Regions from separate parts of the Pseudoduganella sp. UC29_106 genome, predicted to be linked through region 2. Evidence: predicted binding sites of a transcription regulator. Region 2 holds the regulator's gene; the other holds the start of a gene.

Region 1 (3,409 bases), 3.4 Mb from region 2:
TTGCTCCTTTATGCCGCCATGCTCATTTCCGGAATACGTGCGGTGGCGGTGGTACGGCCGCGCAGCGTCATCCAGGTGTTGTAGGCCATGATGCCCATGCCGGAGAGGTACAGCACGCCGCCCAGGAAGCGCACCACGTAGTAGGGATAGGTGGCCTTCACGCCTTCGACGAAGGTATAGGTCAGGGTGCCGTCAGGGTTCACGGCGCGCCACATCAGGCCCTGCATCACGCCGGCGATCCACATCGCGGCGATGTACAGCACGATGCCGATGGTGGCTACCCAGAAGTGCAGGTCGATCAGCCTGGTGCTGTACATCTTCTGCTGGCCGGCGAGGCGCGGCAGCAGGTAGTAGATCGAGCCCATGGTGATGAAACCAACCCAGCCCAGGGCGCCGCCGTGCACGTGGGCGATGCCCCAGTCGGTGTAGTGCGACAGCGCGTTGATGGTCTTGATCGACATCATCGGGCCTTCGAAAGTGGCGATGCCGTAGAAGGACAGCGAAACGATCAGGAACTTCAGGATCGGGTCGGTGCGCAGCTTGTGCCATGCGCCGGACAGGGTCATGATGCCGTTGATCATGCCGCCCCAGCTTGGCGCCAGCAGGATCAGGGAAAACACCATGCCGAGCGATTGCGTCCAGTCGGGCAGCGCGGTGTATTGCAGGTGGTGCGGGCCGGCCCACATATAGGTGAAGATCAGTGCCCAGAAGTGTACGATCGACAGGCGATACGAGTACACAGGGCGTTCGGCCTGCTTCGGGATGAAGTAGTAGACCATGCCCAGGTAGCCCGCGGTCAGGATGAAGCCCACGGCGTTATGGCCGTACCACCACTGGATCATCGCGTCCTGCACGCCGGTGTACATCGAGTAGGACTTGGTCAGCGAGGCCGGCATGCTCATGCCGTTCACCACGTGCAGGATGGTCACGGCCAGGATGTAGCCGCCAAAGAACCAGTTGGCGACGTAGATGTGCTTGACCTTGCGCTTGATGATGGTGCCGAAGAAAACGGTGGCGTAGGCGATCCACACCACGGCGATCAGGATCGAGATGGGCCACTCCAGTTCAGCGTATTCCTTGCCCCGGGTGAGGCCCATAGGCAGCGTGACCACGGCGCTCAGGATGACGGCCTGCCAACCCCAGAAGGTGAAGGCTGCCAGCTTGTCCGAGAACAGGCGCACCTGGCAGGTGCGCTGCACCACGTAGTAGGAAGTGGCGAACAGGCCGCAGATGCCGAAGGCGAAGATCACGGCGTTGGTGTGCAGTGGACGCAGGCGGCCGTAAGTCAGCCACGGTATGTCCAGGTTCAGTGAGGGCCAGGCCAGCTGCGCGGCAATGATCACGCCGACCAGCATGCCCACGAAGCCCCACACCACAGTAGCGATCGCGAACTGCTTGACGATCTTGTAGTTGTATTGATCCAATTTTGGTTCTCCCGGAGACGCTTTGATGAGGTACGTCAAAGGTTACCGAGCGAGGGGTCAAAATTCCTTGATATGGATCAAAATTGCCCCTGCGAGCAGGTGTTAGCGGTCGTCGTCTTGCAGGATACGCAAGCCGGGGCCGGTGAGGTCGTCGAACTGGCCGTTGTCGGAGGCCTTGAAGTAGAGCCACAAGGCGCCGAAGACGAGCAGCACGCTGATGGGAATCAGAACGTAGAGGGCTTCCATGATGAGGTCCTGCGCAAGCGGAGCGCGTTGAGAATGACGATGGCGGAACTGGCGGCCATGCCGATGCCGGACAGCCAGGGATTCAGCAGGCCGATTGCCGCCGCCGGGATGGCAGTCAAGTTGTACAGCGTGGCCCAGGCCAGGTTCTGTCGGATCACGCGCATCGTGGACGCAGCCGTGTGCGAGGCTTCCGCCAGCAGGCCCAGTTGCGCGTGCAGCAGCACGCAATCGGCGTGCGCCTGCGCCAGCGCGGCGCCGCTGCCCATTGCGAAAGAGACATCAGCGGCGCTCAGCACGGCCGCGTCGTTGATGCCGTCGCCGACCATGGCGACCACGGCGCCCTTGGCTTGCAGTTCCTGCACGAAGTTGAGCTTTTGATCCGGCAGGCAGCCGCCATGGCCGCGTTCCATGCCCAGCTCGTGCGCGACGGCGTCCGCAATCTCCTGCTGGTCGCCGCTGAGCAGGATGACTTCCTTGCCTTGCTTGCGGAACGCCTGCACCACAGCTCGCGCTTCGGGGCGCAGCGCATCGCCGATCGTGAAGCGCGCCAGCCAGCGGCCTTCGGCGCCCAGCCAGACAGTCGTGCCGGCGCCGCTTGCGTCGGCCCCCGTCGGCACGGGCGTGCCAGCCACTCCTGCGACGAAGACCGCTGTGCCGATCCGGTAGCGCTGGCCGCCAATATAGGCTTCCACGCCATGCCCCGGCAGCTCGAACGGCTCGCTGGCGACGGCAGGCGCGTGTCCGTTCGCGTTGGCGGCCGCGCTGATCGCGCGTGCCAGTGGATGCGCGCTGAAGGCCTCCAGCGCCGCTGAGATGTGCAGGCATTCGGCGGCGGATGCACCGCCGAGGGGCGCGATGCGCTGGACGACGGGGCGGCCCTCGGTCAGCGTGCCCGTCTTGTCAAAAACGATATGCGTGGCGCGATGCAGCGTCTCCAGCACGTGCGGGCGCACGATCAGTACGCCCTTGCCCAACAGGCGGTCCGTGGCCGCAGCCAGTGCGGACGGCGTAGCCAGCGACAGCGCGCAGGGACAGGAAACGACCAGCACTGCAATCGCCACCGGCCAGGCGCGCGCCGCGTCATGCCACCACCAGAAGGCGAAGCTTGCTGCAGCAAACAGCAGCAGGCCGGCCACGAACAAGGAAGCGGCGCGGTCCGCCCACTGCGCAATCTGCGGCTTGGCGCCGCCCGCCTGTTCGACCAGTTTGAGCAGGTCAGACAAAGTGCTTTCGCGCGCAGGCCTGGCAACGCGCAGCACGACGGCGTTGCCGGCATTGACAGCGCCACCCGGCACTTCGTTGCCCGTGCGGCGCGGCTGCGGAGCGCTCTCGCCGGTAAGCAGCGACAGGTCGACCGAGGTCGCGCCCTCTTCGATCACGCAGTCGGCGGGAATCGCTTCACCGGCCTTGACCAGCACCATGTCGCCAGCCTCCAGCGTGGATGCGGGAACGACATCGCAATCGCGCGATTCCGGCCAGCCGCGCAGGCGCGATGCCGATTCCGGCAAGCCATGCTGCATGCGCTCCAGCGCGCTCGCGGCCTTGCGCCGCGCCAGCAATTCCAGGTAGCGGCTGCACAGCAGCAGGAAGATGAACATCGTGACGGAGTCGTAATAGACTTCGCCCGCGCCGCGGAAAGTGGACACCGCGCTGCCGATGAAGGCGGCCAGGATGCCCAGCGCCACCGGCACGTCCATGCCCAGCACGCGTGCGCGCAGGCTGGACAAGGCGCCGCGCAG
Region 2 (3,409 bases):
CGTCGCCCCACCGCGAACGGCACGACGGCTATCTCGAACACTACCTGCGCACCGGCGAGAAGCGCATCATCGGCATCGGCCGCGAAGTGCAGGGCCAGCGCCGCGACGGCAGCGTATTCCCGATGGAGCTTTCAGTCGCTGAAATGCGGGTCAGCGGGCGCCGCATGTTCACAGGCCTGGTGCGCGATATCACGGAACGCAAGCGCATGGAAAACCGCTTGCGCGAGCTGGCCGTGCACCAGGAAAAGATCAAAGAACAGGAACGCACCCGTATCGCCCAGGAGATCCACGATGAACTTGGCGGCCTGCTGACGGGCATCAAGGCGTATATCAATGTCGCGATCGAGCGCGCCGGCGAGCAGCCCGACCCGCTGTTGCTCGATGTACAGGGCCTGGCGCAGGACGCCATCGAAACCGTGCGCCGCGTGATCACGGACTTGCGTCCCAGTGTGCTCGATCAGCTGGGCGTGTGGGCCGCGCTGGAATGGTATGCGGAGCAGGTACAGCAGCGCACTGGCCTGCATTGCAGCTGCGAGATCGCGCCTGCAGTCGCTGAACTGGAACTGGATACGGAACGCAGCACCATGCTGTTCCGGGTCGCGCAGGAGGCGCTGACCAATGTAGTACGCCACGCCGATGCCAGCGAAGTGCGCCTTTCCGCCACGCGCGACAAAGGCGCTGTGCTGCTGACGATCGCGGATAACGGCAAGGGCATCGACAAGGCCCATCTCTTGACTAAGGAATCATTTGGCATCATGGGTATGCATGAACGTACGCGCGGCTTCGGCGGCGTCCTGACAATTACCGGCACTCCTGATAATGGCACCGTGCTGCGACTTCGACTGCCTCTGGAGGGCGGCCATGGGTGACCAGATCAGCGTGCTGCTGGTGGACGATCACGCCATCGCGCGCAACGGCGTTCGGCTGATGCTGGGCACCGCGCCCGATATCAGTGTCGAGGGAGAGGCCAGCAACGCGGTGGAAGCGATGGAGCGCGTGGCCGAACGCAGCTACGATGTGGCCCTGGTCGATATCAAGATGCCAGGCAAAAATGGGCTGGACTTGCTGAAATCCCTGCGCGCCGAATATCCGCGCATGGCCGTTTTGGTGCTGAGTACCTATTCGGAAGAGATCTACGCAGTGCGCGCACTGAAGCTGGGCGCGGCCGGTTATCTGACCAAGGATGCGCCGACGGCCACGTTGATTGAGGCGGTGCGCAAGGCGGCTTGCGGTGGCAAGCATGTGAGCCCGGCGCTGCTTGAGAAACTGGCTAGCCTGGTCGGCGGCGGATCGACGGGCGACCACGAGGCCCTGTCCAACCGTGAGCTGGAAGTGTTCAAGCTGATCGCAGCCGGCGAGTCGCTGGTGCGCATCGGCGAACTGCTGCACCTGAGCCCCAACACCGTGACCACCTATCGCAGCCGGATTCTCGAAAAAATGGGCATGGCCAGCAACGCGGACATCACGCGCTACGCCCTGGAACATGGCCTGATCTGACATTGTAGGGGAACCCCTACGCCAATTGCATGGCTAGCCCGATAGCGCTGTAGGGGGATTCGGACGATACTGCTGCTGTCTATAAGAAGGAGCAGCGAAATGTCTACCCCCCAGGCCACCAAATGTTCTCTGTGCAGTTTTAACAAGCTTTGTCTGCCGCAGGGCCTGAACGACGACGACATTGCGCGCCTGGATCAGATCATCGCGCGCCGCCGCCGTGTGCCGCGCGACGAGCAGCTATATGTGGAAGGCCAGCCGTTCCACCACCTGTTCGCCGTCCGCTTCGGCCATTTCAAGACCGTGCAGGTCAGCCAGCGCGGCGAGCAGCAGATCGGCGGTTTCCACATGGCCGGCGACCTGCTGGGCATGGAAGCCATCGGCACCGGCCAGCACACCGTCAGCGCCGTGGCGCTGGAAGACAGTGAAGTCTGCGAGATTCCGTTCGCCCGCCTGCAGGAGCTGGTGATGCAGGTGCCCGTGCTGCTGCAGCACTTCCACCGCACCATGAGCCGTGAAATCCAGCGCGAGCAGTCCGTGATGCTGTTCCTGAGCCATATGCGCGCCGAGCAGCGCCTGGCGCTGTTCCTCCTCAATCTCTCCGGCCGCTATGCGCAGCGTGGCTATTCCTCGACCAGCTTCCAGCTGCGCATGTCGCGCGAGGATATCGGCGGCTACCTGGGCCTCACCGTGGAAAGCGTAAGCCGTCAGCTGGCCCGCCTGAAGTCGGACGGCCTGATCGCCCTGAATAACCGCGACCTGCGTATCCTTGACCGTTCCCGCCTCGAGGCGCTCTCCAGCGGCATGCCTGTTGCGGAAGCCGCCTGCGCGGCCTAATTCCTCAGCGCGACTGCCAGCGCTGCATCCATCGTATCCATGTGCGCCTGCAGCCATACGGCCAGCAGGCGTATGGCTTTGCGCCCGTAAGCGTGGTCTTCGGCTTGCATCGCGTGGCGCAGGCAAGCCATGATCCGCATATGCTCGGCCGTGTGCTCTTCGCGGCGTTCATATGCGCTTGCCTTCATCAAGTCATCTTCGGCGCGCAAGTCTTCTTCCAGTGCGCGCATCAGTTCCTGGGTGCCGGAGGCGAAGTCTTCATCGGACGCGTCCTGCAATTGCGCCAGCATGTAGAACAGTTCCTTGTGCGCTTCGTCCATCTCCGGGATGCCGAGCGTGGTGTCGTTTGGCGTTTTCATGGATCCAGTGTGCGCGCGGCGGGCCTTGCGCGGCCATGATCCAGATCAAGTTACCAATGCACCGCGCCGAACTGGATGGCCAAGTGGTCGATGAAAAGGCGCGTGCGGGAGGGCAGGGCGCCAGCGCCGGGCCAGACTGCGTGGATAGGCACGGGCGGCGGTTCGAAGCCGCGCAGGATGGTTTCGACGCGGCCTTCGTCGAGCATGCGCCTGATTTGCCAATAGGGGGCCATGCCGGCGCCGAGGCCATTCGCCACGGCTTCGTTGGCGGCTGACGCATCGTTGACGCTGAAGGCGCCGTGGACCTTGATGTGGCGGACTTCGCCATCGACGTTGACGGGCCATTGCTTGCGGTCGGCGCCGGTGGTGCGCAGCACGCAGGGCAGGGCTGCGAGCGACTGCGGGTGCTCGGGGCGGCCGTGCTGCTGCAGCCAGGCGGGGGATGCGAAGAAGACGCGGCGCATGTCCGCCAGCTTGCGGGCGCGCAGGGTGGAGTCGGGCAGGTCGCCAAGCCGCACGGCGAGGTCAAGCTGGTCGGCGACCAGGTCGGCCTTGCGCTCGCTGAGCGCCAATTCGACTTCGATCTGCGGCCAGCGCTGCATGAACGCTGCTGTCATGGGCGTGAGCCAGGTTGCGCCGAGCAGCGCCGGCGCGGCCACGCGCAGCTTGCCTTTGGGCGCTTCGCCGTCGTGCCGGGCGGATTCGCGGGCGGCTTCGAT

The links. Region 2 encodes FNR, which switches genes on or off when oxygen is low (the NO sensors DNR and NnrR bind a similar motif). Its sites were predicted from a motif close to TTGATNNNNATCAA; they were not measured.
Region 1: the regulator FNR is predicted to act here: its motif matches at 1,492-1,505, upstream of ccoN (cytochrome-c oxidase, cbb3-type subunit I).

Annotation. Positions count from the first base shown of each region.
Region 1 is NZ_CP171977.1:7,007,629-7,011,037, forward strand. Features, by position in the region: gene ccoN (cytochrome-c oxidase, cbb3-type subunit I) at 9-1,424, opposite strand; gene ccoS (cbb3-type cytochrome oxidase assembly protein CcoS) at 1,527-1,670, opposite strand; gene ACHMW6_RS34825 (heavy metal translocating P-type ATPase) at 1,649-3,409, opposite strand, start outside.
Region 2 is NZ_CP171977.1:3,070,800-3,074,208, forward strand. Features, by position in the region: gene ACHMW6_RS15790 (PAS domain S-box protein) at 1-869, shown strand, start outside; gene ACHMW6_RS15795 (response regulator) at 862-1,497, shown strand; gene fnr (fumarate/nitrate reduction transcriptional regulator Fnr) at 1,597-2,331, shown strand; gene ACHMW6_RS15805 (bacteriohemerythrin) at 2,328-2,690, opposite strand; gene ACHMW6_RS15810 (LysR family transcriptional regulator) at 2,741-3,409, opposite strand, start outside.